Regions from separate parts of the Paenibacillus sp. FSL E2-0201 genome, predicted to be linked through region 1. Evidence: riboswitches for the same ligand, from Rfam matches in the RefSeq annotation. Region 1 holds a riboswitch; each other region holds the start of a gene.

Region 1 (10,613 bases):
AGGCGATTATCCAATATCGGCTGTCATTATCGCTCAGGATGACGAAGTTCGAATATCTAAAGCCATACAATCCTGCAGGTTATTCGCCGACGAAGTGGTTGTGATTGACGGAGGCAGCAAGGACGGGACAGTACAGCTTTCCGAAAGCTTAAATTGTCGAGTATATGTCAACCCATGGCCCGGATATGCGAAACAGAGGGAGTTCGGAGTAGAACGCGCGGTTCATGATTGGGTCTTCCTTATTGATACTGACGAAGTGGTGAGCGACGAGTTGGCCGCAAGTATTCTTGAACTGAAACCGGGGCTTATCGATCAATCGGTTGCCTATTCTATCTATCGGATCGGCGACTTTATGGGCAGATGGCTGGATCGTGGCGAATATCTAGTGCGCCTTTACAACCGTAAAGCTTATGGCATTCGAAACAGCTTGGTGCACGAAATGCCCGAGGTTTCTGAAGAGCGAACTATACGTTTGACAGGAACGCTCTGGCATTATGGGTACCGCAGTATTAACGATCATGTGGCACGCTTCAATAAGTACACTGACTTGGAAGCTGAAAGTGCGTATGCCAAGGGCAAACGATTTCGGGTCAGTCATCTGCTGGTAAGACCGCCAGCCCGGTTCCTGCAAAAGTATTTCTTACACGGGTTGTTCAAGAAGGGAATGTCAGGTTTCGGTGTATCCGTATTCTGGGTCATGTATGAATTCATGGTCGGCTTCAAGCTTTACGAATTAATTAGATCGGGAAAGCTGACTCAGCACAATGCGAAGAAGAGTCAGATTGAGAAGGAGAATAAAGGAGAGAGAAGCTATGCCGTACAGTGACGGATTGAACATTATGACGACTGGTCTTAGCTGGCCGTCGCTACAGCCGGGTGGGCTTAACACGTATTTCAAATCCGTTTGCGAGCAACTCTCCTCACGTAATCGGGTGCATGCGTTGATTTGCAGTCAAGAAACGCCTGCTACACCCGAGGAATTGATTATTCACAATGCCGGAGATCCAAAGGATGGGATCTGGAAACGTAAGGATGCTTTCCAGCGTAAAGCGGCTGATCTGATGGGAGAGGGCAGTGGCCGTATAGATATTTTATACACTCACTTCGCTCCTTACGGTATTGGTCCAGCGCTGGAAGCAAAAAAACGTGGGATTCCTGTAGTGATGACTTTTCATGGTCCATGGAATGAAGAAATGAAAATTGAAGGCCAAGGCATTAAGCACCGGGTCAAGACAACTATCGCCAAATCCATTGAACATAGAGCTTATAAGCTAGCGGATAAGTTCATCGTGCTTAGTGAGACGTTCCGCGATATTCTCCATAAGCTGCACGGAGTGCCTCTACACAAAATTATAGTGATACCAGGAGCAGCTAATGTGGAACGTTTTATTCCCGCTACGAATCGATTGGCGATTCGCCGAAGCTTAAATTTACCTGAGGGAGCAACAACCGTGCTGACTGTCCGGCGGTTGGTCAATCGGATGGGACTACTCCAGCTGCTTGAAGCTTGGAAGCAAGTTGCGGAGCGTTTCCCGAATGCGATGCTGCTGATTGGTGGCAAAGGGCCGCTGCGGGGGGAACTTGAAGAAAAGATCGCAGACTATGGCTTAAGCAACAAGGTAAGACTGCTAGGCTACATTCCCGATCATGAACTAGCCTCTTATTATCAGGCAGCGGACATGTTCGTGGTTCCCTCACAGGCATTGGAGGGCTTTGGTTTGATTACCGTTGAAGCCTTATCTTCAGGATTGCCAGTGATGGCTACACCGATTGGCGGCAATAAGGAAATCCTGCAAGGCTTCCGGCCGGAATTGCTATTTAAGAGTCCAAGTAGTGACCACATGGCCGAAGGCATGATCCATATGCTTAGCAATCGAAAGCTGCTTCCGAGCCGGGATGAATGTAGAGAACATGTACTGGAGAGATATACCTGGGAGCATGTTACGGATCAAGTAGAATCCGTGTTCCTACAAGCCTTAGGAGAGGAGGTGACCACGTAATGCTTAGAGTGGCCTATATAGATCACACTGCTAAATGGAGTGGTGGAGAAGTTGCCCTATTTAACATCCTTACCCATATTGGAGAACAGATTGATCCACTTGTAATCCTGGCCGAGGATGGTGCGCTGGCTGAACGGCTACGTGAAAAGGGAATGGATGTCCGTATTATTCCGCTAGATGAGAGCATCAGAAGTCGTGGTAGAAATGCAGTCAACTTGGGAGCACCTGCTGCAGCCTTCAAGCTGTTGGCTTACGGTCGTAAGCTTGCTCCGCTCTTAAAAGCGGAGAAGGTAGATTGCGTGCACACCAATTCTCTGAAATCTGCATTATACGGAGCCATCGCTGCTAAAATAGCGGGCGTTCCATTGATTTGGCACATCCGGGACCATATTGGAGCTCCTTATTTAAAGCCTGTTGTTGCTAAAGGAATTCGTTTACTGTCGCGCCTGCTCCCAAATGGAGTCATCGCGAATTCACATTCTACGCTGAATGCTTTGGAGCTGCCGCGTTCGAAGAAAACGCTGGTCGTATACTCCGCATTCGCTAAAGCGATTGGTAATGGGATCGGCATGCGGGATCAGAAGGAATTTAACGTATTGCTAGTTGGTCGATTGGCGCATTGGAAGGGCCAGCATATTGTGCTGGAAGCCGCAAAAAGCTTTAAGAACGAACCTCGCGTGAAGTTCTGGCTGGCCGGAGACGCTCTCTTTGGAGAAGAGGCTTATAAGCAGGAGTTGCTTCAAAAGATAAAAAACGACGAGCTTACTAATGTAAGCATGCTAGGGCATGTGGATGATATTCAAGGCCTTATGAATACCGCTGATTTACTGATTCATACTTCGGTAACTCCTGAGCCTTTTGGCCAAGTGATCATTGAAGGAATGGCAGCAGGATTACCGGTTGTTGCCTCCAATGAAGGCGGGCCGGTAGAAATTGTAGTTCCAGGTGAGACAGGATTACTGATAGAGCCTGGAGACGCGGCGATACTGGCAGACTCCATTAAATGGATGCTGGATCACCCAGAAGAAAGACGGCGGATGGCGGACAATGGGATGAAACGAGTGAAAGAGCAGTTTGTTATCGAGAATACGGTCAAGGACATCGTTGACTACTATAAAGGTTTGTTGGCGAGCACCTGACAGATGAGATGACACGGTAATTCTGAAGATGATGCTCCATAAAACTTTGAGGATGATTCACATGAAAATTGCGATAGCGCACGATTACTTAATCCAAATGGGCGGCGCGGAAAGAGTGGTGGAAGTCTTTCATCACATGTATCCCGAGGCTCCAATCTACACAACGGTTTTTAACGGAAGCCGCCTTACTGACAATCTCAAAGATGCGGATATACGTGCCTCTTGGCTGCAAAAGATACCGGGGGTAAAGACCAATTTTAAAGGGGTGCTGCCACTTTACCCAATGGCCATCCGTGATTTGGACTTTCGCGGTTTCGATATCGTCCTGAGTTCCAGCAGTGCTTTTATGAAAAGTATTCAAGTTCCTAAACATACGTTTCATCTTTGTTACTGCCATACGCCTATGCGCTTTGCATGGGATTATGACACCTACATGGAACGTCAGTCGAATTCCGGGTTGTTCAAGAAAATGCTTAAGGTATACATGCAGCAGCTCAAATCGTGGGACCAGCGGACTTCTAAAAATGTGAATCAGTTCGTAGCCAATTCTTCAGTAGTGAAGACAAGGATTCAGAACTATTATCACCGGGATGCAGATGTCATATTTCCACCGATTAATACAGCCCGTTTCACAAGCTCTTCTAGCATTGGTGACTATTATTTAATAGTATCTCGACTTGTTTCCTACAAGCGGATTGATTTAGCTGTAGAGGCTTTTAACCGTAACGGTCTTAAGCTGTACATCGTAGGGGATGGACCAGATCGTAAACGTCTCGAAGGCATGGCTAAGGACAATGTATCGTTTTTAGGCCGGCTAGAGGATGAGCAAGTAACCGGAATGATGGCACAGTGTAGAGCATTTATTTTTCCGGGAGAAGAGGACTTTGGAATCACACCGCTGGAAGCGAACGCTGCGGGAAGACCGGTCATTGCTTATCAAGCAGGTGGTGCACTAGATACTATTATTCCTTATGTAAATGGTGTGTTCTTTCAGCATCAAGAAGTGGAGGATCTACTAAAGGCTATTTACGAGGTAGAGTCCTTCGCTTGGGATATCGATCAAATTATGGAGCATGCACGTAAATTTGATGAGCAGGCGTTTATGGTTAAGTTCAAGCAGTATGTTGAGCAGGCCTACGTCAATTTTCTAAAAGGAGGATGATTGTATGAAGCTGACAGTAATCGGTACTGGGTATGTGGGTCTTGTATCTGGCGTATGTTTTGCACTGGGCGGACATCATGTCATCTGTGTGGATAAGGACGAGGAAAAGATTAAGAAGCTGAAACGGATGGAATCACCCATCTATGAGCCGGGAATTGAGGAACTGATTGAACTGAATCTTCGTGAGGAACGATTATCCTTTTCTGCGGATCTGCAGGATTCGGTACGTCGTTCAGATATTATCATCCTTGCAGTAGGTACGCCATCGTTGCCTAATGGTGAAGCAGACTTAACCTACATTGAGAATGCAGCTGTTGAAATCGCTAAAGCGATGGAAGGGCACAAAATTATAATGACAAAATCTACAGTTCCCGTAGGAACAAATGAGAAAATCTCCAACATGCTCTCTAAATCTACCCATCATTCTTTTGATATCGTGTCTGCTCCTGAGTTTTTACGTGAAGGGTCAGCGATTCGCGATACCCTCCATCCCGATAGAATTGTCATTGGTCTCGATAATCCAGAGCTGGAACCAACTATGCGCGAGCTTCATAAGGGTTTCACAGTAAATGTATTTGTAACAGATATACGCAGTGCTGAAATGATCAAATATGCTTCGAATGCATTTTTGGCCACGAAGATTTCCTTTATTAACGAGATCGCCAATATTTGCGAAAAAGTGGGAGCTGATGTAACCGAAGTAGCACAAGGAATGGGTATGGACCAAAGAATCGGGTCATCCTTCCTGCAGGCTGGCATCGGTTATGGAGGCTCCTGTTTCCCGAAAGACACTAATGCGCTCATTCAAATTGCGGGCAACGTCGATTACGAATTCAAATTATTGAAATCTGTAGTCGAAGTGAACAAAGGACAACGGTTTATGATCATCTCCAAGCTGCATGAATCACTTGGCAGTCTGCGCAGTTCGACGATTGGGATCTGGGGGCTTGCTTTCAAGCCTAACACTGATGATGTCCGCGAAGCTCCCGCCAGAGAGATTGTTGAGGCGCTGGTGGCTGAAGGGGCTACGGTTAAACTGTATGATCCAATCGCAGCTACAAATTTCAGGCAGCAATATGATCATCCGCAGCTTCGTTGGTGCAATCTGCCAGAGGAAGCGGCTGAGGGCAGCGATGCCGTATGCCTGCTTACCGATTGGAGCCTACTCAAGGACATTGATCTGCATCAGCTGGCGAAAAGCATGCGTAATGGGGTGCTGATCGATGGACGCAATGTGTATTCCAAGGAGCAAATCGAGGGTACCGGCCTCGTTTATCATTCTGTCGGCCGCCCGCAGATGGGTGGATTGAGCGGTTATTCTGCTAGTGTGGCTGGAGCGGTTTAATCTGAGTTATATTGATTGAACTTGTGATTTTTCTATTTAAGGGTGAGGCGTGACTCCAGAGAATGTTTGGACTTCCAGCCGCTGTTGTCTGCAGATTTCCTGATTTTAACCGCTAATAGCGGTAGAAATCCGCAGACAAAGGCGGACGCTATCGCTCCTCCAGTTCCAAAATTCTCTTCCGCCACTCCGTTCCCTTATCTTAAGTTTCTAAGCAATTTATAAAGTTAGGTACTCTGATTATATACCGCAGTAGCAGTAGCATTTGTAGTTGTCTCTGTCTTTGTCCCGTGGTGGCAACTAGCCTTGCTCTTGCCGTTGTTCTTGCAGTTGCTGCTGCTGCCTCCCCGGAGCAGAAGCCAATCTTTAGAAAAACGTGCTTGCTTCCGGCTGGCACAGCCCGGTGCAGCACGGATTAGAATTAAGAAGCAGTTGGTTAGGTAAAGAACGGAAAGGGAATTTGGAACTGTAGAAGCGTTAGCGTTCGCCTTTATCCTCGGATTTCTACCGCGGGAAGCGGTTCAATCAGGAAATCTGAGGATAACAGCGATCGGAAGTCCAAAATCCCTTGGAGTGGTTCATACCTAACAAATTTTTTTAATGCATCCGCTCGAAATAAGGCTAAGCGGAAGCTGACGTTTTGATAACAATTCAAATATGCTCGATTTCCATAATTCAAGGAGGGTTCATCTATGAAAATGGTACTTCTATCAGGCGGTTCAGGTAAACGGTTATGGCCGTTGTCCAACGACTCACGTTCAAAGCAATTTCTAAAGGTACTTGAAAGCCCTCAAGGTGAACCGGAGTCGATGGTACAACGTGTCTGGAGACAGCTGGAGGAAGCGGGGATGGCAGAATCATCTTATCTGGCCACCGGCCGCGGCCAAGTAGAAATGATACAAAGCCAACTGGGAAGTCATGTGCCGATTATCGTTGAACCGGAGCGTCGGGATACTTTTCCGGCTATCGCCTTAACAGCTACCTATCTTTATTCGGTTGCAGGTGTTTCTCCAGCGGAGACGGTAGCGATTTTGCCTGTTGACCCTTATGTAGAAGCATCCTTTTTCGATACCATAGCTATGCTTGAAGGGACTATGCTAGAAAGTGGAGCAAATCTGGCTCTAATGGGTGTTATTCCTGAACACGCCTCAGAGAAATACGGATATATCATTCCTACCACCGAAGAGGCGGGGGAGAACGGTTTTATGAAGGTGAGTCACTTTCAAGAGAAGCCAGACCGCATACAAGCAGAACAGCTTATCGAGCAAAATGCATTGTGGAATTGCGGAGTATTTGCCTTCCGTCTAGGGTACTTGTTAGATATTTTGCAGCGTAAAGGGTTGCCTTTAGGATATGAAGAATTGCAGAAGCAATATAAGCTATTGTCTTCCATCAGCTTTGATTATGAAGTGGTGGAGAAAGAAGAACATATTGTGGTACAGCCGTATGATGGATTCTGGAAGGATCTTGGAACGTGGAATACGCTAACAGAGGAAATGAGCAGCAAGCATGTAGGCAAGGGTTTTGTGACGGCGGATTCTGAGGGGACTTGCTTGATTAATGAGCTGGATATTCCAATTACGGTAATTGGTGCGAAGGATCTGATCATCGCGGCTAGCCCGGATGGGATTCTAGTTACCCATAAAGCCGAGAGTCCACGGATTAAAGAAGTGCTGAAGACCTTTGAACAGAGACCGATGTACGAGGAACGCCGCTGGGGCCATTACAAAGTTATTGATTATGTGAAATATGACGAGGGCAATGAAGTGCTGACTAAACGGATTTTTATATCCGAGGGGAATAATATCAGCTATCAGTTACATCGCAAACGTAGTGAAATTTGGACAATCGTCAGCGGCGAAGCAAGTATTGTGCTGAATGAGAAAAAACATAATGTGAAGGCTGGGGACGTGGTACGTATACCGGAAGGAACGAAGCACGCAATCCTTGCTTTGACGGATGTTGAGTTTATAGAGGTACAGACGGGTTCTGAATTAGTAGAAGAAGATAATATTCGTATTACTTTAGACTGGAATGATATAGAACTACAACAATTCATTTCATAGGTCTAACCTATCTATTTAACCAATTCGGAATTTCTTAAAACAGGTAAATTGACTCAATTATCAAAAAAAGTCATAAAAACACTAAATATATCATTAATTGTCGTCGATACTTACGGTAAGAGAGATTATTTCTCTTAAATTGAAAAGGCAAACCTATCGAAAGGTAGGGACGCAAAGCTATAGGGCCTTCGAAAGAGTGGCAGCCTGGCTACCGAAAGGGAGATTATTTTGAAAGCTTACCGTACGTATCGATTGTTTGGTGCATTTCTGTCACTCGTCCTGTTTCTGACTGCACTTCCGCTTACTGTTGGAATTTCGCCGTCTGTTGTCATAGCTGCTTCAAATTCTGGAACGCCAGTTACCCCGGGAGCCTCACCTGAAGCCGTAAAGCTGCTTAACTATTTTTACTCAATCTCAGGAAAAGGAATCCTTGCTGGCCAGCATGACTATTTAGAAAGTCCAGATGAAATTAACAATATGCTTAAGGGAACCAGCGGACAGTATGCAGCTCTTCACGGTTATGAAATGGGTGCGATCAGTGGCCAGTCTGAAGGAACGATGTCCTGGCAGCGTCAAAATGTGGTAAACAGCGCCATCAACTGGAATAAAGCGGGCGGGATCGTAGCTATGACTTTTCATGCTAACCTGCCGGGCACCTCTTATGACTGGGATAATGTTAAAAAAACGCTTAGCCAAAGTGAATTCGATAGTTACGTTACACCGGGTACCAAGCAATATAACAGTCTGATTGCTGAACTTGACAAGGTGGCAGTATCTCTAAAAAGCTTGCGAGATGCGAACGTCCCGGTACTTTGGAGACCCTATCATGAAATGAACGGGAACTGGTTCTGGTGGGGGAAGAAAAATAACTTTTCTAAACTTTGGAATATTATGTATGACCGTTTTGTTAACGTTCATAAATTAAATAATTTGTTATGGGTATGGAGTCCGAATGCTCCCAATGTTTGGTCAGATCCGTATGCGTTAACTTATCCAGGAGCTGATAAAGTAGATATCCTGGCAGCAGACATATACGAAAATGATTACCAGCAAAAATACTATGATAGCTTGTTGAGTCTAGCCGCGGGCAAACCGATTGCGATCGGGGAAAATGGTGAAATGCCTAATCTGGAGAAGCTTCAACAATCACAAAGTAAATGGACTTATATGATGAGCTGGGGAAAAATGCTTTATGAGAATAACAGTGCAGATACAATCAAAACTTTTATGAATAGCAGCTATACCCTGACTAGAGATAAATTAAATAATAGCTTGGTACCCACACCTAGCGCCGCACCGGCACCTCCCGAAGAAGAGGGAGAGGCAGCAATTCCTCTCGCGAAGGGGCTTGCAGGAGAGTATTACAACAACATGCAGCTATCGGGAGCAGCAGCTCTTATTAGAACCGATGCAATAATCGATTTCAATTGGCGGCAAGGATCGCCGGATGCCGCCCTTGGGATTGATCGTTTCTCCATACGTTGGAGCGGTAAAGTTAAGCCCTTATATGATGAACAATATACATTTTACACTACATCAGATGATGGCATCCGTGTCTGGGTGAATGGGGAATCTGTGATTGATAGTTGGACGAAGCAAAGTGGCACTGAGCGTAAGGGCAATATTACGCTGAAGGCTGGTCAGCTATATGATATCAAGGTGGAGTATTACGAAAATGAAGGCGATGCGAGAGTCCGCTTGATGTGGGAAAGTGCTAGTCAAGTTAAAGAGACAGTTCCAGCAAGTGCGCTTTTTCTTCCGGATGTCTCCTGATTGATGAAAATTAAAGGTCGATCCTTAGTAGCTCTGCGTTATTGCAGAGCTACTAAGCTATAGTCCTCATTAGGTCAGAAGACGATTGTCCGATAACAGGTATGTTATTTATTACCTGTGGAGGCAGTACAGCTACCGAAAGGAGGATTTATTTGCGTAAATATTATAAGCAAAACAGATTGTTGTTTACTATATTACCGGTGTTTATTATTTTTTCCTTGCTGCCTTGGGGAGAGGTTAAGAGTCTTCCGAAGGCTATGAGTGTTTCTTCCTCTCTTCCCCCGGCTATACCAAGCAATCCATCAGCTTCTGAAGAAGCCAAGCAACTGTTGAGTAATTTGGTGAATCTACGTGGCAAAGGTATCCTGTCTGGTCAGCATGATTATCTAGAAAGTCCAGATGAACTGGTTCATAAGCTGAAGAATACTTCGGGACAAAATGCCGTTCTACATGGTTATGAATTAGGGGCGATTAATAATCAATCCAAAAGGACAATCGCCGAACAGCGGCAAGCAGTAATTGACAGTGCAATGGAGTGGAATCAGACGGGTGGCATTGTAGCCATGACATTCCATCAGAGTTTGCCAGGAACTTCTCCAGAATGGTCCAATGTAAACAGAAGTCTCAGTCAAGAGAAGTTTAATGCTTATGTTACGCCTGGGACGGCTCAGTATAAGAGTCTAATCTCTGATCTAGATGAGATCGCTGGATATTTAGAACAGCTGCGTGATGCTGGGGTTCCAGTCTTATGGCGACCTTACCATGAAATGAATGGCGGTTGGTTTTGGTGGGGGAAAAAGGACAATTTTTCAGCGCTTTGGAATATTGTCTATGATCGTTTTGTAAACACACACAAACTGAATAATCTACTGTGGGTGTGGAATCCAAACGCGCCGAATGAATGGGCAGATTCTTATGCCGCCTATTATCCCAGTGCAGATAAAGTCGATGTTCTGGCTGCGGATATCTACAATAATGATTATAAGCAGTCCTACTATGAGGACCTGCTCACACTTGCTGAAGATAAACCTATCGGAATCGGGGAAAGTGGGCAGCTGCCGAACCCGGATGTATTAACCAACAAACAAAATAAATGGGTTTATATGATGACCTGGGGCAAATTGCTGACAG
Region 2 (10,613 bases), 370 kb from region 1:
TGCGCGGACAGCTTATGAATATACACATGGGATTGTGCCTTACGAAAACACGCATCCACCACTCGGCAAACTGTTGATCGCAGTAGGGATGGAATTGTTCGGAGTCAATCCATTCGGTTGGCGTATTATTGGAACATTGTTCGGGATTGCCATGCTGCCTCTCATTTATGTGATGGCACTGCGTCTGTTTAAAAAGAGTAAATACGCAGCACTTGCGGCAGGATTGTTCGCACTGGACTTCATGCATTTCACGCAAACAAGAATCTCTACGATCGATGTATACGGAGTATTCTTCATCATGCTGATGTTTTATTTCATGCAGCGGTATTACACTATGAATTTCTTCAGGCAACCTTTAAGAAAAACTTTGATTCCGTTATTCTGGTCAGGTTTATTCTTCGGAATTGGTGTCGCCTCCAAGTGGATTGTACTGTACGGAGGAGCCGGACTGGCCATTATGCTAGCTATCTCGCTTTTCGAGCGTTACAGAGAGTACCAAGCTTCGGGGCGGTTGCTCGCGGAAGGGAAGATCAAAGACAAGGAACTGTTAGGTACCTGTCGTGAAGCTGTAAATTCGTTCTGGAAGAATACCATCATTACTTTAGCTAGTTGTGTTGCATTCTTCGTAATCATTCCGGTCATTATTTATAGTTTATCTTTTGTTCCGGGTTTATCTGCATCTGCAGAGGGCTTTACTATTAAAGGTTTGATTGATTCTCAAAAGAATATGTACAACTACCACAGTCAGCTTGTAGCTACACATCCTTTTGCATCCTCCTGGTGGCAATGGCCGTTTATGAAGAGACCTGTCTGGTTCTTCAGTGGCAGTGAAGGATTGCCGGAAGGTCAGGTCAGCAGTATAGTGACTATGGGGAATCCGCTTATCTGGTGGACGGGTATTTTTGCAATGCTAGCAACGCTGTGGATTACGCTGAAACGCAAAGATAAAAACCTGTACATGATCTGGATCGCCTTTTTCTCACAATATGTTCCGTGGATGCTTGTCCCGAGAGAAACCTTTATCTACCATTATTTTGCTATGGTACCTTTTATGATTCTTGGTATTGTATATATAATGAAGTTACTAGATAGTAAATTTCCTGAGGCTCGTTACGTTCGTTATGCTTATGTGGCTGTTGCGTTACTGCTCTTTGTCGCGTTCTACCCAGTCCTATCAGGGATGCAGGTTAGCGGTGATTACGTGAAGAACATGCTGCGTTGGTTCCCTTCTTGGGTTTTCTAAGCTTTAAAAAAGAATCTATAACAATAAGTTTATGCTTACAGCGTTATTAGGAAGAATAGGAAGATGTAACGCTCCATAAAGCTTGTAGGAGGAATAAAGGTGAAAGCCAGATATAGTGTAATTGTACCCATGTTCAATGAGGAGCAAGTAATTAGCGTTACTTACGAACGTTTGAAAAAAGTAATGGACGAATGCGGCGATACTTATGAGCTAGTCTTCGTTAATGACGGAAGTCGTGATCGTTCAGCCCAGATGATTCGGGAGATCAGTGATCGAGATGAATGCGTCAAGCTAATTGACTTCTCGCGTAATTTCGGACATCAGGTAGCGATTACAGCTGGCATGGACTATGCAGAAGGTCAAGCGGTCGTTGTTATTGACGCTGACCTTCAAGATCCGCCTGAGGTCATTTTGCAAATGATCGAGAAGTGGAAAGAGGGCTATGATGTTGTGTATGCGAAGCGGCTGAAGCGCCGTGGGGAGACGATGTTCAAGAAGGTAACGGCGAAGCTGTTTTATCGGCTGCTCAGCAGCATGACAAGTGTGGACATTCCTACGGATACAGGCGATTTCCGTCTTATTGATCGTAAAGTATGTGATGTCTTACGGGGGCTCAAGGAAAAAAATCGGTATGTCAGAGGGTTGGTAAGCTGGGTCGGCTTTAAGCAGACGATGGTGGAGTATGAGCGGGAAGAACGTTATGCAGGTGAAACCAAGTATCCGCTCAAGAAAATGATTCGTTTTGCGCTAGATGGTATCACTTCCTTTTCCCATAAACCACTTAAGATTGCTACGTATGTTGGATTTTTCCTATCCTTTTCTAGCTTTCTCTATTTATTCTTCGTCTTATTTCAAAGAATCTTCTTCACATCATGGACGGTTCCAGGTTGGGCTTCCATTGTAGGCGTCAATTTGCTCTTTAATGGTATCGTTCTAATGCTGTTAGGTGTAATCGGAGAGTATATTGGACGGATTTATGACGAGTCTAAGGATAGACCGCTATATATTGTAAGTGAGACCAAAGGATATCCTAACGAGGAACAAGTGGATCGCCGGAAGGACTACAATAATGTCAGATAAGAACTTACGCGCTGCATTTATACAGTTTCTTAAATTTAATGCCGTAGGTTTGGTGAATACCCTAATTGATTTCGTAATCTTCACATTACTGAACTCACTTGGAATGGTATATGCGTTGGCACAGGTGATTTCTTATAGTGCAGGGACAGCGAACAGCTTTATTTTGAATAAAAAAGTTACCTTCAAGGATCACAATCGTGGCAGTAAAGAGGGCTTTGATAAGGCTCAGTTGCTGAAGTTTATCATACTGAATCTGGTAGTGCTCGGAATATCGCTGTTGCTAATGCATCTGTTGACTGACAAACTAGGCGTTCAAGTGTTGATCTCTAAGGTATTAGTAACGTTTGTGACGGTGATCATTAACTTCTTCGGAAGTCGTAAATGGGTATTCTAAAGTGCAGTAGAACCAATCCACGGAGGTGAAAATCATGCGTAAATTCTCGTATGTGCTCATACTGGCTGGGATCCTTATCATGCTTTATCCAAAAGCTAACGAATGGTATAACGACTGGCAGCAGGAGAAGCTATTAGAAACGGCTGAACTGAGCACCATCGAAAGCACTCCACCACCTGATCTGAAGAGTAGATATGCCGAGGTCACTCAGCTACTAGCAGAGGAATCCGTTCTAGATGCACAGGCACAGCCTCAAGAAACAGAAAAGCCAGAACCGGAGATTGAAGTGGGCGGCAAAGTTATCGCATTAATAGAGATTGCTAAGATTGATCTGAAGCTGCCAGTATTAGAAGGAGCAACAAAAGCAAATATGAAGCATGCTGCGGCCCATATGAAAGAAACGGCCCCGCTTGGAGAAATCGGGAACGCCGCAATAGCTGCTCATAGAGCTAGAACTACGGGCAGATTGTTTAACAGATTGAATGAAGTTGTGGTTGGGGATGTAATCACGGTAAAAACGAGCGATCAGGTATATAATTACGAGGTTTATGATATTTCTGTTGTACTTCCCAGTGATGTGTCTGTTCTTGACGGGAATAACAAGGATAAGATTCTTACTCTAATTACGTGTGATCCACTAGTAGATCCTACACATCGTTTGATTGTTCATGCTAAGCTTACCTAATAGTTGATGAGAAATGACAAGAGAACTGAAATACAGAGAGATAACTATAAAATAATAGTAAAACTAGCAATTTTGTTCTTGTTTACGAGGATAAATATGGTAGTATAAGACTATAAAAGCTAAACACGATAAACGGCAAACCTATCGAAAGGTAGGGACGCAAAGCTAAAGGGCCTTCCCGTAAGGATGGCAGCCAGTTACCGAATGAAGAGGCTTTTTTTGTTTTTATGAAATATATAAGAATCTAAGATTCATATTTCTACTTGGACTTATTCTGTTAATTTGTCTAGTGAAATTAGAACAGATAGAGCTTATACGATAACGGCAAACCTATCGAAAGGTAGGGACGCAAAGCTAAAGGGCCTTCCCGAAAGGATGGCAGCCAGCTACCGAAAGGAGTTTTATCCGTGAAAAAGGTTTATTTTATGATGGTGGCGCTGTTCGTGCTGATTACTTCGGTTCCAGTAAGCACAGCTCAAGCTGCAAGCGCAGATTCAAACTGGTTGAATACATCCAAATTGGCTCAAGGTGTAATCGGTATTAACTACGATATTCCAAAAGATAAAAGAGTTAAGCTGATGATCACAAAAGATAACAGTAGCTATACATACAATTTATATGCTTCTGGACAAGCTGAGGACTTCCCTTTGCAACAAGGGAATGGGACTTATAAAGTTTCTGTTCTTGAGAATACAACAGGTAATAAATATAAGGCTCTCTATTCTGAAGTAGTAGATTTAACTATGAACGACTCAAATTCCGTATATTTGGGCTCCGTACAGAATGTGAAATGGAGTTCTTCTGATAAAGCAATCGTTAAGGCTAAAGAGCTTACAAAAGGTAAAACAACAGATGAAGAAAAAGTTAAGGCAATTTATAACTATGTAGTTGCTAATGTACAATATGATTATTCTCTTGCTAATAACGTAACAACAGATTACATTCCGAACATTAACAACACTTTGAATACTAAAAAAGGAATCTGCTATGACTATGCTTCTCTTTTTGCCGCAATGCTGCGTAGTGTAGATGTGCCTGCTAAATTGGTGATGGGGAATACTAGCTACGTTACGCAATACCATGCATGGAATGAAGTATTGATGGATGGGAAATGGGTTACTATTGATACCACGGTAGATGCATCGGCAGCGAAGAGTAAGAAGAATACGGATTTTATTAAGGCTTCAAGTAAGTATACTGCAGCAAAATACTATTAATTTGAAACGCTAGAATCATAACTCTATTAAATAAACAACCAGCTTAATAATTGGTCAAGCCCCCATTTTATAGACACTGAAAAAAGACCCTAGGCAATAAGCTGTTTCCGGTACTCTACCGGAGGCAGCTTATTTAACCTTCGTTGTGGCCGATGTTGGTTATAAAATCGAATGTAATCTTCAATTTTCCTTTGTGCCTCATCCATATTTCGGATATCATAAGGATAGAGTCCTTCCGTTTTGAGATGCGAGAAGAAGCTCTCCATAGAGGCGTTGTCATAACAATTGCCTCGGCGAGACATGCTGATTCGGGCCCCAACCTTTGGCAGCATGTCGTGGTATGCATGAGACGTGTATTGGAATCCCTGATCGCTGTGAACGATCAGTCCAGTCACGTCTTTTTGCTGACTCCACGCCTGCTCAAAGGTCCGGAGAACCAGTTCGTTGTCGTTCCTAGCGCTCATTTGATAAGCGATAATTTCGTTATTGAATAAATCTTTAATCGCAGAAAGATAGAGCCACTTTTCGCCTACACGATATTGCGTAATGTCTGTCACCCATTTTTGGTTGGGAGCATCCGCTTTGAAATCCCGTTTCAAAATATTTTTCGCCACACGGTCTCCTTCAGAAGTAGCATAATTACAACGATGTTTTCGGCGGATCCTCGAACGAATGCCTAAATCCTGCATAATTCTGAGTACCTTCTTATGATTCATCCAAACCCCGTGGTCTTGTAGCAAGAACAATTGAATTTGGCGATAACCGTAGACTCCTTCATACCTTTCATAGACCTTCTGAATGAGCGCCTTTGCTTCCTGATCCCGATCTGTTCCTTTGCGCTTCATGAAAGCGTAGTATCCACTTCTAGAGACCCTAAAGAGTTTACACAGGTTGCTAACGGCATACTCTTTTGCAGCGTTCTCAATGACTCTATATTTGTGCGTTTCACCTCCTGCATCCAGATTTCCAAACACTTTTTTAGCATTTCATTTTCCCGTTTGAGCTTTTGAACATACCTATCTTGATCGATATATTCAATACGACGCCCCCGTTGATCTAGTAGCCCAAATTCCCCTAGCTCTCGGTATTTCTTCATCCATCTCTTTACCCGTCCTTGATCTTGTATCTCAAAATGCTCCGTAATTTTCCGATAAGTCCATCTTTCCTCCACATGTAAACGAATGGCCTCTTTTTTAATCTCATCTGAGTAATTTTTAAACTTCTGTCCTTTAATCGCCATAAAAATGCACCCCCTAGAATTTCATCGGATAAACCAGGGGTTTTTTCCAATGTCTATTCTAAGGGGTGCACTTCATAATTAAGCTGGTTGTTTATTTTTCTATTAGGGGTTGCTTTTCTATCGGTAGATAGGTTATTATAGTTAAGCGTTGTTAGACAGCGTACAGGCAATGTTTGAGAGAGTTATATAAACGGCTTTCGAAAAATAAAGCTTGCATTACTGAGAACAACATGATATATTATAAGAGTTGCTGCTGAGACATTAAACGGCGCCAACGAGAACTTGATCTTTGAAAACTGAACAACGAGTGAGTAGGAAATCACGAAAGTGAAATCCAAAATTAGAGAATTAATTTTCTCGTCAGATGTTTCAAAATGAGCATATCGCTCTTTTCAATACTAATTGGAGAGTTTGATCCTGGCTCAGGACGAACGCTGGCGGCGTGCCTAATACATGCAAGTCGAGCGGAGTCATTTTGAAAGCTTGCTTTCAAAATGACTTAGCGGCGGACGGGTGAGTAACACGTAGGCAACCTGCCCCTTAGACTGGGATAACTACCGGAAACGGTAGCTAATACCGGATAATTTCTTTTTTCTCCTGAAGAAAGAATGAAAGACGGAGCAATCTGTCACTGAGGGATGGGCCTGCGGCGCATTAGCTAGTTGGTGGGGTAACGGCCCACCAAGGCGACGATGCGTAGCCGACCTGAGAGGGTGAACGGCCACACTGGGACTGAGACACGGCCCAGACTCCTACGGGAGGCAGCAGTAGGGAATCTTCCGCAATGGACGAAAGTCTGACGGAGCAACGCCGCGTGAGTGATGAAGGTTTTCGGATCGTAAAGCTCTGTTGCCAGGGAAGAACGTCCGGTAGAGTAACTGCTATCGGAGTGACGGTACCTGAGAAGAAAGCCCCGGCTAACTACGTGCCAGCAGCCGCGGTAATACGTAGGGGGCAAGCGTTGTCCGGAATTATTGGGCGTAAAGCGCGCGCAGGCGGTCATTTAAGTCTGGTGTTTAAACCTTGGGCTCAACCTAAGGTCGCACTGGAAACTGGGTGACTTGAGTACAGAAGAGGAAAGTGGAATTCCACGTGTAGCGGTGAAATGCGTAGATATGTGGAGGAACACCAGTGGCGAAGGCGACTTTCTGGGCTGTAACTGACGCTGAGGCGCGAAAGCGTGGGGAGCAAACAGGATTAGATACCCTGGTAGTCCACGCCGTAAACGATGAGTGCTAGGTGTTAGGGGTTTCGATACCCTTGGTGCCGAAGTTAACACAGTAAGCACTCCGCCTGGGGAGTACGGTCGCAAGACTGAAACTCAAAGGAATTGACGGGGACCCGCACAAGCAGTGGAGTATGTGGTTTAATTCGAAGCAACGCGAAGAACCTTACCAGGTCTTGACATCCCTCTGAATCTGCTAGAGATAGCAGCGGCCTTCGGGACAGAGGAGACAGGTGGTGCATGGTTGTCGTCAGCTCGTGTCGTGAGATGTTGGGTTAAGTCCCGCAACGAGCGCAACCCTTAACTTTAGTTGCCAGCAAGTAATGTTGGGCACTCTAGAGTGACTGCCGGTGACAAACCGGAGGAAGGTGGGGATGACGTCAAATCATCATGCCCCTTATGACCTGGGCTACACACGTACTACAATGGCCGGTACAACGGGAAGCGAAGCCGCGAGGTGGAGCCAATCCCATCAAAGCCGGTCTCAGTTCGGATTGCAGGCTGCAACTCGCCTGCATGAAGTCGGAATTGCTAGTAATCGCGGATCAGCATGCCGCGGTGAATACGTTCCCGGGTCTTGTACACACCGCCCGTCACACCACGAGAGTTTACAACACCCGAAGTCGGTGGGGTAACCCGCAAGGGAGCCAGCCGCCGAAGGTGGGGTAGATGATTGGGGTGAAGTCGTAACAAGGTAGCCGTATCGGAAGGTGCGGCTGGATCACCTCCTTTCTATGGAGAATCGTCTTCTGCAATGAAGACATTCAAATCGGAAGTTAAACTTCCACAATCTCAGGTTTAGGCCTGTTACTCACTCGTTGCTCAGTTTTGAGAGTTTAAGCTCTCAAGTAAGACTTGATCCTTGAAAACTGGATACCGAAACGAATTTGCGTTTTAGAACATCTTTTAGCAACTTGTGCAAACAAGTAAATGTTATTAGTGAGATGATTCCAAGAGAGATATCGTATGATATTTTCCTGCGGAAAAATCAAGGTTAAGCTAATAAGAGCACACGGAGGATGCCTAGGCGCCAGGAGCCGACGAAGGACGTGGCGAACAACGAAACTGCCTCGGGGAGCTGTAAGCAAGCTTTGATCCGGGGGTGTCCGAATGGGGAAACCCAGCTGTGGTAATTCGCAGTTACTCATACCTGAATACATAGGGTATGTAGAGGCAGACCAGGGGAACTGAAACATCTAAGTACCCTGAGGAAGAGAAAACAATAGTGATTCCGTCAGTAGCGGCGAGCGAACGCGGAACAGCCTAAACCTAAGAGCTTGCTCTTAGGGGTTGTGGGACGTCTCACATGGAGTTACAAAGGAATATGGTAGGCGAAGAGGTCTGGAAAGGCCCGCGATAGAGGTAAAAGCCCTGTAACCTAAACTGTGTTCTCTCCGAGACGGATCCCGAGTAGTGCGGGGCACGTGAAACCCCGTATGAATCCAGCAGGACCATCTGCTAAGGCTAAATACTACCTGGCGACCGATAGTGAAACAGTACCGTGAGGGAAAGGTGAAAAGCACCCCGGAAGGGGAGTGAAATAGAACCTGAAACCGTGTGCTTACAAAAAGTCAGAGCCCTATTAATGGGTGATGGCGTGCCTTTTGTAGAATGAACCGGCGAGTTACGTTTAACATGCAAGGTTAAGTCGAGAAGACGGAGCCGCAGCGAAAGCGAGTCTGAATAGGGCGACTCAGTATGTGGACGTAGACCCGAAACCGTGTGATCTACCCCTGTCCAGGGTGAAGGTGCGGTAACACGCACTGGAGGCCCGAACCCACGCACGTTGAAAAGTGCGGGGATGAGGTGGGGGTAGCGGAGAAATTCCAATCGAACTCGGAGATAGCTGGTTCTCCCCGAAATAGCTTTAGGGCTAGCCTCGGTATAAGAGTAGTGGAGGTAGAGCACTGATTGGGTGCGGGGTCCGCAAGGATTACCAAGCTCAGTCAAACTCCGAATGCCATATACTTATTGCCGGGAGTCAGACAGTGAGTGCTAAGATCCATTGTCAAAAGGGAAACAGCCCAGACCATCAGCTAAGGTCCCCAAGTGTGTGTTAAGTGGGAAAGGATGTGGAGTTGCACAGACAACCAGGATGTTGGCTTAGAAGCAGCCACCATTGAAAGAGTGCGTAATAGCTCACTGGTCGAGTGACTCTGCGCCGAAAATGTAACGGGGCTAAACACACCACCGAAGCTATGGCTAGATACGTATGTATCTGGGGTAGGGGAGCGTTGTATGTGGGTTGAAGGTGTACCGTAAGGAGCGCTGGACAGCATACAAGTGAGAATGCCGGTATGAGTAACGAAAAGATCAGTGAGAATCTGATCCGCCGAAAGCCCAAGGTTTCCTGAGGAAGGCTCGTCCGCTCAGGGTAAGTCGGGACCTAAGGCGAGGCCGAAAGGCGTAGTCGAAGGACAACAGTTTGAAATTACTGTACCACCGTAATCCGCTATGAGCGATGGGGTGACGCAGGAGGGTAGTGACGCGGACTGATGGATATGTCCGTCTAAGCAGTGAGGCTGATGTGTAGGCAAATCCGCACATCATTAAGGCTGGGCTGTGATGGGGAGCGAAAATTGTAGTAGCGAAGGTCATGATCTCACACTGCCAAGAAAAGCCTCTAGCCAGGAGAAGGTGCCCGTACCGCAAACCGACACAGGTAGGCGAGAAGAGAATTCTAAGGCGCGCGGAAGAACTCTCGTTAAGGAACTCGGCAAAATGACCCCGTAACTTCGGGAGAAGGGGTGCCCCGGTAGTGTGAATAGCACGAGGGGGCCGCAGTGAAAAGGCCCAAGCGACTGTTTAGCAAAAACACAGGTCTGTGCGAAGCCGCAAGGCGAAGTATACGGGCTGACGCCTGCCCGGTGCTGGAAGGTTAAGGGGAGTGGTTAGGGGTAACCCGAAGCTATGAACCGAAGCCCCAGTAAACGGCGGCCGTAACTATAACGGTCCTAAGGTAGCGAAATTCCTTGTCAGGTAAATTCTGACCCGCACGAATGGCGTAACGACTTGGGCGCTGTCTCAACGAGAGATCCGGTGAAATTTTAATACCTGTGAAGATGCAGGTTACCCGCGACAAGACGGAAAGACCCCATGGAGCTTTACTGCAGCTTGATATTGAATTTGGGTACGATCTGTACAGGATAGGTGGGAGCCGTAGAAATCGGAGCGCAAGCTTCGGTGGAGGCGCCGTTGGGATACCACCCTGATCGTATCTAGGTTCTAACCTAGTGCCCTAATCGGGTACGGGGACCGTGTCAGGCGGGCAGTTTGACTGGGGCGGTCGCCTCCTAAAGAGTAACGGAGGCGTTCCAAGGTTCCCTCAGAATGGTTGGAAATCATTCGAAGAGTGCAAAGGCATAAGGGAGCTTGACTGCGAGACCTACAAGTCGAGCAGGGACGAAAGTCGGACTTAGTGATCCGGTGGTACCGCATGGAAGGGCCATCGCTCAACGGATAAAAGCTACCCTGGGGATAACAGGCTTATCTCCCCCAAGAGTCCACATCGACGGGGAGGTTTGGCACC
Region 3 (10,613 bases), 660 kb from region 1:
TCCGACCTTGGCGGTCTGGACAAAATCGTATGGGTCACTTCGGCCTATATGGTCATGGTAATGGCTGGGACCCCTATCTTCGGCAAGCTCTCGGATATGTATGGACGTAAACGTTTCTTCATATTCGGTCTGATTGTCTTTCTTGTTGGCTCAGCACTGTGCGGTACTGCAACCAGTATTACACAACTCAGTATTTACCGGGCTATTCAAGGGATCGGCGGCGGTGCACTAATGCCTATCGCCTTCACCATCGTTTTCGACATTTACCCTCCAGAAAAAAGAGGAAAGCTGACCGGCCTTTTCGGTGCCGTCTTCGGAATCTCCAGTGTACTCGGACCATTATTGGGTGCATATATTACCGACTATGTAGGCTGGCAATGGGTATTCTACATTAACCTGCCGCTCGGAATTATTGCACTTTTTCTGATCACAACTTCTTACAAAGAATCGATCTCTCACGCTAAACAGCGCATCGACTGGGGGGGAGCCTTCACTCTCGTCGGCGCCATTATCTGCCTAATGTTTGCGCTAGAGCTGGGAGGCAATCAATACGCTTGGGATTCTAGTGTCATTCTCGGCTTATTCGTCGGCTTCGCTGTACTCTTACTGGCATTCATCCTCATTGAGAGAGTGGCGGCTGAACCTGTTATCTCGTTCGCGATGTTCAGTAAACGGTTGTTTGCAACAAGCAGTGTGACAGCCTTGTTCTATGGCTCTGCCTTTATCGTAGCCACCATCTACATTCCTATCTTTGTACAGGGTGTATTTGGCGGATCCGCTACGAACTCTGGACTGATCCTTATGCCGATGATGATCGGTACGGTCGTGGGCAGTCAGACCGGTGGTCTACTTACAACCAAAACCAGCTTCCGCAATATTATGATCCTGTCCGCAGTCTGCTTTGTCGCAGGTGTCTACAGTCTAAGCACTTTGTCACCAGATACCTCCCGTCTCATGCTGAATGTATTTATGGCCTTAACTGGGTTCGGCGTGGGCTTCTCCTTCTCCGTACTAAGCATGGCGGCGATCCATAATTTCGACATGCGCCAACGCGGTTCGGCAACTTCAACAAGTACCTTTATGCGCTCTCTTGGGATGACGCTTGGGATTACGATCTTCGGTATTATTCAGCGTAATAACTTCACTAGCAGTATTAGCGATGCTTTTGGCGGAAGTGAGCAATCAGCGGCCTTCGGTGATCCACGAGCAGCCCTGACACCTGAAGCAAGAGCCAAGATTCCACCGGAAATATTAGAGAAAATCTCTAGTGCACTGTCTTCTTCTATCGCACATACCTTTATGTGGGCTATGATTCCTGCCATCCTAGGTTTAGTCTTTGTGCTGCTTATGCCAAAAGACCGCCTCACCATTCCGAGTAAAACTGCTCAGGCGTCCGAGGATAAAAGGTAACGATTATGTCGATGAAATTGGCTATTCTCGGACTATTGCTTGAACGAAATATGCACCCCTATGAAATTACACTAGTCATGAAAGAGCGCTCCATGGACCGGATTACAAAGCTGCAGCTCGGGTCTCTTTATTACGCTGTCGATAAACTTGCACAAGATGGCTATATTGAAGCTTTAGAGGTGATTAGCAGCAGTGATCGCCCAGACAAAACCATTTACGGTATTACTGAGCAAGGTAAAAATTTATTCGAGCAGCTAATTCTACAGCAAATTAAAAAGAACGAGCCCTTCTATCATCCGATGTATATGGCTCTAGCCATGTCGCGTCATGTTGATCAAAGCAAGGTGGAGAAATTACTAGAGGAACGTATCCGTGAAACGGAGCATCAAGTGAATCTGGCATATCAGGTGTATGAAGAGCATATCCCTATTGTTCCTCGTTCCGCCCTGCATCTTATGTACGGCACCTATGAACACACCCTTACTGAGTTAAAATGGCTGCAACGTCTCTATGATGACGTTGTAGCACGCAAGTTGAATGACATTGGAACACCGCTCAATACAGAGTAGAGACCTTAAGGTCCCTACTCTTTTTTTGCTTTTCTAGATACAATAAATACCATACTAGAATCTAAGCGTGTACAATGTGTAAATATATACAATCATAATTTCCTAGGAGGAATCACATTGTTGAGAACGCTGCCTTTAAACAAGCGCGGTATACCAGCCAGCCGTATTGCTCTAGGTTGTATGGGACTTGGCGGAGAGTGGGATCATGAACCGATTACCGCCGAGAATGTTAAGCAGGGACATGATGCCGTCGAAGCTGCACTTTCTATTGGCATCAATATGTTTGATCATGCAGATATTTATACCCGTGGTAAGGCCGAGAAGGTATTCGGTCAGATTTTTAAAGAACGCCCAGGGCTCCGCGAAGAAATCATTATTCAATCGAAGTGCGGTATTAAGCTAATGGAGCCTGGAGACAGCTCTAATGTGTTCGATTTCTCAAGCCAGCATATTCTAAGCAGTGTAGATGGAATATTGTCGCGACTAGGAACGGAATATATTGATATTCTGCTGCTCCATCGGCCCGATCCCCTAATGGATCCGGAGGAAGTAGCTTCTGCTCTGCATCAATTGAAGACAGCAGGTAAGGTTCGCCATTTCGGCGTCTCCAATATGAGCACAGCGCAAATCAAAATGCTGCAAGCCTGTTGCGAGGAACCCTTTATCGTAAACCAGCTGCATATGAGCCTAGCCAAGCTGAGCTGGGTCGATGCTGGAATCAGTGTAAACCGTGAACCCTGGAAGGATATTACCTTTCCTGAGGGAACCCTAGAGCATTGTCGAATGGAGAACATTCAGCTTCAAGCTTGGGGCCCACTTGCACAAGGCCTATTCAGTGGACGTCCGCTTGTCGATCAACCAGAGAATATCGTCCAGACAGCTGCCATGGTCCAACAACTTGCAGATGAAAAAGGAACAACACCTGAAGCCATAGTGCTATCCTGGTTAATGTCCCATCCGGCAGCTATTCAGCCTGTGATTGGGACTGTGAATCCCCTGCGTATCGCTGCCTGCGCCGATGCGGACAAGCTGGAGCTTACTCGTAAAGAATGGTATGACCTATATGTTAGTTCACGTGGTACTCGTCTTCCCTAACCCAAACCACATTTAAACTCCAAAGGATTCTTAATAGCCTAATCGTGCCTCTCGCATGATTAGGCTATTTTTAATGCAGTCACTTCTTTACACATCGTTCTCTATTGCGAATAAAAATAGATATCAAGCGATAAATAGAGATAAATAGAGATAAATTAACATTTTTGTTCTTTATAGAGCACAAACGAGACTTATTGACAGTTTTCTTTTCAATTTATTCCATGTATTATTCATTACAGAAGTCGTTCTTAATAAAGAACAACAATAACGAACCAAAGAAATTCAAGACATTGAGGGGAGGTATTCCTCTGAGACCCAGATCAGCAAAAAGAAGACCTAAAAGAAAGAGGCAAATCGGATTACGTGTTCTGCAATCAGGAATGGCTGTCTCCGTCTTGTTTCTGACTACCTCGCAGCAAGTGGGTAGTACCTATGGTGGTTTTGGAGCTACTACGCAAACCACTAGCACAATTAGCTTTTGCGAAGTATTTCCAAACTCGATCAAAGGGCTTCTAACAGAACTCAAAGATCATATCGAAAGAGCTACTGCTCTAAAAGGATCACTGCAAAGCTATACCCCTTCAGGCAGTCTCTCAGACGTTTCGGGAATAGAAGGCATGTCACTGGATGAGCTTGATGTCGCAGCGCAAGAGATTTCCACGCAAATCTCCGCACTTCAATCCCAAATCGATGGCGTTAATGAGCAGTTGGCTAGCAACAGTCAGATTTGGAATGACATCAATAGTGAGCTAAATGCAGCAGCAGCCGTCTTATTCCAGATTGGAGGATATATGACCTCTCTAGATTCAAACTGTCTAGAAATCAAGGATGAGCAATTCTTCAGTGAGCTGCAAAGCAGTCTGAATCAAAATGGTGTAATCTCTGAATCCCTGAATGCTTCCTTAAATGGAGTCATTCAATACCTAAATTCCATTCACGACATCGGTCTTCCTTTTACTTCGGTAGTGACCAGTGATGTATATGGACAACCCGAGTTACGCAACGAGGCGTTTCAGCAGCCGTTACCCTTCCTGATTGCTTTTGGTCAGCCGGCCGGCAATATCTCTAGCGAACTTACGTCCACTTATGAAAATCTCAATACTGAAATGAATGATCTTAAAGAATCAGCTACTTCAGGCATCAGCACTCTTCAGAGTCAGCTCCAATTGATCAGTCAAACCCGCGAACAACAATTGGAAGCCCTTGAGAAAGCCCGATTAGAGGCGCTGGAACAAGCGAAGAAAGAAGAACGTTTGGCCCTGGAGAAAAAAGAAAAGCAAGAAGCAGAGGACAAAGCGAAAGCTGAAGCTGAAGAGAAAGCAAAAACGGAAGCGACTCCACCGACAGGTGAAGCTGCTCCAGAGAACATAAATAAAGAGCAACCTGAAGCCCCAGCTACTAACCCGGTCGATCCGGAAGTTGGTGAAGAGCCAACGATTCCACAAGATATACCACAGCAAAAGGTTCCTCAGGAGACGCCAAAGGCGGAAGCTACAACCTCTTCCCCGCCGGCAGCAACACCAGCTCCTTCGGCCCCTCAACAAGACAAAGGTGGAGAATAATATGCGGATTAAAAAAATGATCAACAATACATTATCGAGCATCATGCTTGTGATCTTTATTCTGCTGGTGATAGCCGTAGTGTTATCCAAGGCCTCCGGCGGTGAACCTGCCTTCTTCGGATACCAGATCAAATCGGTACTCTCAGGTTCGATGGAGCCAGGGATTCAAACCGGATCGATTGTCGCTTTAAAACCCGGAGGAGATATGAATCGCTTCAAAAAAGGCGATGTTATCACCTTTAGAAATGAAGAAAACCTGCTCATTACTCACCGTGTTGTAGAAGCAACAATGAACAATGCTACTGGTGAAGCCATGTATCGCACGAAAGGCGATAACAATGATGCGCCTGATATGAACCCTACCAGTTCCACGAATGTTGTAGCTGAGTATGCAGGGGTCACCGTACCTTATGTAGGTTACGCTATGAATTTCGCAGTTTCCAAAGCTGGAAGTGTTGTGCTCATGATCGTACCAGGCTTGATGCTCCTGCTCTATGCCCTGTATTCATCATGGAAGGCTGTAGCTGCACTCGAAAAGAAAAATGCGGCTATACTGCCCACCTCTCCACCTCCAACTGAAATACAGTAATTCGTTGATTGTCCGCTTCCGCTTACGAACCGGAAGTTACAATATATAACTTTTATAAAAAAACCACAAAAACCGAGGAGGAATTTTAATTATGGGTATCAAAAAAACATTGGGTCTTGGCGTAGCATCTGCAGCACTGGGTTTATCATTGATTGGTGGAGGAACTTTCGCTTACTTTAGCGACACTGCACAAAGCACCGCTACATTCGCAGCAGGTACACTGGATTTGAACTCTGATCCTTCTGTTATCGTTGATTTGAAGGATCTGAAGCCAGGCGATACGATCAAAAGAGACTTCAAACTAAAAAATGACGGTACACTTGATATCGGTTCGATCCTCCTCAAAACAGCTACCTCTATTAATGATGTAGGTGGTAACAACGGCGCTAACGATTTGGCAAAATTCATCAAAGTTAAATTCCTGGTGAATAAAGATAAAAGCGGCATCTTACCTGGTAGTGAAGAGAAAGTAGTTTGGGAAACTACCCTGGCCGATTTGAAGACTCAGACACCGGATCTCGTAAAAAACACTGGACTTGATGCAATCTGGGGTACTAGCGAAGCATCTGGAATTAAGGCCGGCACAAATGATAGCTTCACCGTTCAATTCGAATTTGTTGATAACGGCCAAGAGCAAAACTACTTCCAAAAAGATTCATTAACTCTGACTTGGGATTTCGTAGGTAAGCAAACTGCTGGATCCGCTAAATAATCTAATAAGTCTTCCATTTGAAGAGCAGCAGATTCTTATTCCGGAAAGCGGATAAGTAGATGCTGCTTTTTTCTTTACAATAATCTTTGTCGAATTTATTGATATTTGCTATACTAATAACAAAAATTACGGAGGGGCGTCAGCATAGTGCCACAAAATATGGGCCAACGTATCCAGCATCTCCGCCTAGAAAAGGGATTGTCCCTATCTGAGCTTGCGGACAGAGCGGATGTTGCTAAGTCGTATCTTAGCAATGTGGAGAGAAACATCCAATCCAATCCTTCAATCCAATTTATCGAAAAGATCGCCGACGCGCTTCAGGTATCCATCCACGCTTTGCTCTATGGAGAACCTAATGATGCTGAGGAATCACCTTTAGATTCGGAATGGTTCCGATTGGTGCAGGAAGCTATGGCCTCAGGCATAAGCAAACGCGAATTCAAGGAGTTTCTGGACTACCAGAAATGGCGCCTGGATCAGAAGGATTAATCCTTCCATCTGATCTGATAAGATCCTCTTCTACTCATACTATCAAGCATAAGCGCCTTCGTTCTCCTATATGGACTGCGAAGGCGTTTTATATTCTACTAGAATATAAGGACAGTGTGTCATCTGAAACTTATAGCTTCTTAATATAAAGAAAAAAAGCACAGCGAGTTATCGCTGTGCTCATTTGATATGTAATGCTCTGAATGTATTACTGCACGGCTTGCACAGTCTTCTCATGAAAGAAGCGACGAATTTCATCTGCCTTTATGCCAGCCTTCTTAGCTGCTAATAATAAATGGACCCACTCTACGTCTAGATCAATGACCTGCTGTTCTCTGTTGCTTCCCTGGTTGGACTTGTCCAAAAAATCTCCTCCTAAGATTTTACGTCCCCAGGCAATCCGGCTGTCATAGTATTTCTACCTTAGACCCGCGACTTTGTGCCCCTGCCTTTCGGCAAGTTTACCTTTTACTGGACCCTTTACGTGAAAGGATCTACTTTGAAATATATGAAAAACGCTAACTGCAATAACATTATACTATACTAAAGTGAAAAAGTGTGTCGATTTCTGATTAGTTTTTCCATTAAAAAACAAAAAATAGAAGTTCTTTTATAGAATTTCCTGTCCTATTATCGCGATACTCGTCTTATTCATAAAATTATATAAGCCAATATAATAATGTCCCAATCCCTATTTAGTTAAAATTAAGGATAATAGAATCATTTTAGTAGGCCTTTAGAATGGGTAATAAAAAAGAACAACTCTTTATTTAGTAGAACAAGCTAACCCATACCATTTTGCGAACGTATTAGACGAAAGAATGAATTGATTACATGTGTGGAAAGTAGCACAATAAGATGAGGAATGAAACCGCAATCATCACAGCTCCTACAAGCATTGACACAAAATGTCACGTATGGAGTTCATCCGTTGAGGAGGATGTATTCATGGCAGCCAAAGAGCCCTATAACGAATCCATTTGGAGTAAGTATTATGGACCCAATTTAGGCTACATTCAAGAAAGATATGAGCAGTTTGTGAAAGACCCATCCACCGTAGAGAATAATTATCGCGAGCTTTTTACAAATTCGGGTCCCCCACCATTAACACCGGATAGCGAACCGGCTCCACAGCCTCGCATTTCGGGAGACACCGAATGGCTTAGAAAGGCAGTAAGAGCTTCCAAGTTAATCGCTAATATTCGTATATATGGCCATATGGCCGCTGACATTGATCCGCTTGAGCGGGACCACAACCCCATGGCTAAATATCTCGAACTCGAAACCTATGGGCTGACTCGTGAGGATCTGATTGCATTACCTGCCACACTCATTTGGGAGAATGCGCCAAATGATGTGCACACCGGATGGGATGCTGTTCAGCGTATGCGTCAAGCATATACCAAGACTATCGCCTATGAATTCGGGCATGTGCACGAGGAAAAAGAATTACAATGGCTGAATAGACAGGCCGAATCCACAAGCTCACCAGCACCCTTGAATAATACAGAACGCAAAGAGCTACTGAATCGCCTAATTCAAGTAGAGCAATTCGAAACCTTCCTTCACAAGACCTTTGTAGGTCAGAAGCGTTTCAGCCTGGAAGGCAATGACGCTCTTGTGCCGATGCTCGATGAAATCGTACGTGCTGCTGCGCATGACGGTGCAGAGCATATTCTCATGGGCATGGCGCATCGCGGCCGTCTCAACGTTCTTGCACATATTTTGGGTAAACCTTATGATATTATATTTTCAGAGTTTCATCATTCTCCGAACAAGGAGCTCTTCCCTTCCGAAGGCTCTACAGGCATTAACTATGGTTGGACGGGTGATGTAAAATACCATCTCGGAGCAGACCGTGCTGTCCGTGAAGGAGAAACCGTACGCACAAGAATAACACTAGCAAATAACCCAAGTCACTTGGAATTCGTTAATCCTGTCGTGGAAGGCTTTACTCGTGCCGCTCAAGAAGATCGCAGCACTGCAGGATTGCCGAAGATTGATACCAGTAAAGCTATGGCGGTGCTGATGCATGGTGATGCTGCTTTTCCAGGTGAAGGGATTGTTGCAGAAACACTTAATATCGGCAAACTTCAAGGTTATCAAAATGGTGGGACGATCCATATTATTGTAAATAACCGGATCGGCTTTACGACAGAAAGTGAAGACTCCCGTTCTACGCATTATGCCAGTGACATCGCCAAAGGGTACGAAATCCCGATTGTCCATGTCAATGCCGATGATCCGGAAGCCTGTGTAGCAGCTGTTCGCTTAGCTAGCGCATATCGCCACCAATTTAAAAAGGATTTCGTAATTGATCTCATCGGCTACCGCCGTCATGGTCACAACGAGATGGATGATCCTGACACTACACAGCCTATTGTCTACAGTAAGGTGCGCAAACATCCAACCGTCTACAAGGTCTATGCTGAGCGACTTCAGCGTGAAAAGATTCTGACAGCCGATGATGTTAAGGAGATGAATGCTGCAGCAGAGAGCGTATTGCAACGTGCGTACGATAGCATGAAGGAAGGCAATCACAAGAAAAAAGAACCGAAAGCCTTCATTCCGCTAGATGCGGAACACGCTGCGCCAGGCTCTACAGCATTATCCGTCTCCAGTCTGCAGGAGATCAATCGTGAACTGCTGACTGTTCCAAAAGGATTCCAAGTCTATCCGAAGCTGGAACGAATTCTGCAGCGTCGCAAGGATGCACTGAATGAGGGCGAAAAGGTCGACTGGGCACTCGCTGAGTCTCTCGCTTTCGCTACCATTCTTAAGGATGGTACGCCAATTCGCCTGAGCGGTCAGGATGCTCAGCGCGGAACCTTCGCTCATCGCCATCTAGTGCTGCACGACAGTAAGACCGGAGAATTGTTCTCTCCGCTTCATCAGCTGAGTGATTCCCGCGCTTCCTTTGGCGTGTACAACAGTCCACTGTCAGAGGCATCGGTACTAGGCTTTGAGTATGGTTATAATGTGTTCGCACCAGAAACCTTCGTGATCTGGGAGGCACAATATGGCGATTTCGCGAATGCAGGCCAAGTTATATTTGACCAATTCATTGCCGCTGGACGTGCCAAATGGACGCAGCGCAGCAATCTTGTCATTATGCTGCCTCATGGCTACGAAGGACAGGGACCTGAGCATTCCAGTGGTAGATTGGAACGCTTCCTGCAATTATCTGCAGAAGAAAACTGGACCGTTGCCAACTTGACGAGCGCCTCTCAGTATTTCCATCTCTTGCGGCGCCAAGCGGCGTTATGCGGACAGGAAGATGCAAGACCGCTAGTCATTATGACACCGAAGAGTCTCATTCGTAATCCGCGCAGCGCTTCTGCCGGAACTGAGCTCGCCTCAGGACAATTCCAGCCTGTGTTATCAGAGCCTCTTCTAGGCCAAAAACCAGGTGAGGTTAAGCGTCTCGTAGTCTGCAGCGGTAAAGTAGCCATTGATATACAAACAGAACTGGAAGCTGCTTCAGACAAAGATTGGTCTTGGCTACATGTACTTCGCCTAGAGCAACTCTATCCGTTCCCAGAACGTGAACTGAGTGCCCACCTAAGCTCCTTCCCATCCCTTCAGGAAATTGTCTGGGTGCAAGAAGAGCCGAAGAATATGGGTGGCTGGAGTTACACTGAACCTCGGTTACGCGCCATCGCACCGCAAAACACTAGCGTGAGATATATTGGACGTCCTGAACGTTCCAGTCCTGCAAGTGGTTATGCAGATGTTCATAGCTTTGAACAGCGTAGAATTGTTTCAGAGGCCCTAAAAGCAAATTCACAAGTACAAACAGCTGTACCGTCCTCTTAAGAGGACGGTATCACAATAGCGTAAACCATTATGTTTGGGGAGGTAACGGCCTGTGTCAGAAATCTTAGTACCCGATCTGGGAGAATCTATATCCGAAGGAACCATCTACAAATGGCTGGTTAAAGAAGGCGACACGGTAGGTCAAGGTGATGTGCTTGCTGAGTTAGAGACGGATAAAGTCAATTTGGAAATTAGTGCGGAGGTGGAGGGGGTCATCTCCTCCATCCTGCGTCAGGCGGGCGAGAACGTAGCCGTTGGCGAAGCCATCGGCATCATTGGAGCCGCTAGCGGCAGTAAGCCGCAGGCCGCTGAGAGCAAAGCGCCTGAGGCGGCACTGGCAAGCGGTAGCCCAGCAGCCGCTGCACCCGTAG

The links. A riboswitch is a leader RNA that binds a small molecule or an ion and turns the genes downstream of it on or off. The one in region 1 is predicted to bind cyclic di-GMP.
Region 2: another riboswitch for cyclic di-GMP. It lies ahead of NSU15_RS03090 (transglutaminase-like domain-containing protein); the one in region 1 lies ahead of NSU15_RS04645 (glycosyl hydrolase).
Region 3: another riboswitch for cyclic di-GMP. It lies ahead of NSU15_RS01770 (anti-repressor SinI family protein); the one in region 1 lies ahead of NSU15_RS04645 (glycosyl hydrolase).

Annotation. Positions count from the first base shown of each region.
Region 1 covers NZ_CP150154.1:1,050,039-1,060,651, forward strand. Annotated here, with positions in the region: gene NSU15_RS04615 (glycosyltransferase family 2 protein) at 1-826, shown strand, start outside; gene NSU15_RS04620 (glycosyltransferase family 4 protein) at 813-2,000, shown strand; gene NSU15_RS04625 (glycosyltransferase family 4 protein) at 2,000-3,139, shown strand; gene NSU15_RS04630 (glycosyltransferase) at 3,201-4,301, shown strand; gene NSU15_RS04635 (UDP-glucose/GDP-mannose dehydrogenase family protein) at 4,306-5,646, shown strand; gene NSU15_RS04640 (sugar phosphate nucleotidyltransferase) at 6,336-7,709, shown strand; cyclic di-GMP riboswitch class I at 7,846-7,925, shown strand; gene NSU15_RS04645 (glycosyl hydrolase) at 7,938-9,482, shown strand; gene NSU15_RS04650 (glycosyl hydrolase) at 9,635-10,613, shown strand, end outside.
Region 2 covers NZ_CP150154.1:676,841-687,453, forward strand. Annotated here, with positions in the region: gene NSU15_RS03070 (phospholipid carrier-dependent glycosyltransferase) at 1-1,243, shown strand, start outside; gene NSU15_RS03075 (glycosyltransferase family 2 protein) at 1,343-2,323, shown strand; gene NSU15_RS03080 (GtrA family protein) at 2,313-2,717, shown strand; gene NSU15_RS03085 (class D sortase) at 2,752-3,402, shown strand; cyclic di-GMP riboswitch class I at 3,527-3,607, shown strand; cyclic di-GMP riboswitch class I at 3,716-3,796, shown strand; gene NSU15_RS03090 (transglutaminase-like domain-containing protein) at 3,810-4,619, shown strand; gene NSU15_RS03095 (IS3 family transposase) at 4,709-5,545, opposite strand; gene NSU15_RS03100 (helix-turn-helix domain-containing protein) at 5,461-5,859, opposite strand; rRNA gene NSU15_RS03105 (16S ribosomal RNA) at 6,259-7,816, shown strand; rRNA gene NSU15_RS03110 (23S ribosomal RNA) at 8,077-10,613, shown strand, end outside.
Region 3 covers NZ_CP150154.1:391,315-401,927, reverse strand. Annotated here, with positions in the region: gene NSU15_RS01805 (MDR family MFS transporter) at 1-1,410, shown strand, start outside; gene NSU15_RS01800 (PadR family transcriptional regulator) at 1,416-1,979, shown strand; gene NSU15_RS01795 (aldo/keto reductase) at 2,097-3,074, shown strand; gene NSU15_RS01790 (hypothetical protein) at 3,455-4,636, shown strand; gene NSU15_RS01785 (signal peptidase I) at 4,638-5,225, shown strand; gene NSU15_RS01780 (TasA family protein) at 5,317-5,937, shown strand; gene NSU15_RS01775 (helix-turn-helix domain-containing protein) at 6,097-6,426, shown strand; gene NSU15_RS01770 (anti-repressor SinI family protein) at 6,635-6,790, opposite strand; cyclic di-GMP riboswitch class I at 6,818-6,902, opposite strand; gene NSU15_RS01765 (2-oxoglutarate dehydrogenase E1 component) at 7,375-10,242, shown strand; gene odhB (2-oxoglutarate dehydrogenase complex dihydrolipoyllysine-residue succinyltransferase) at 10,295-10,613, shown strand, end outside.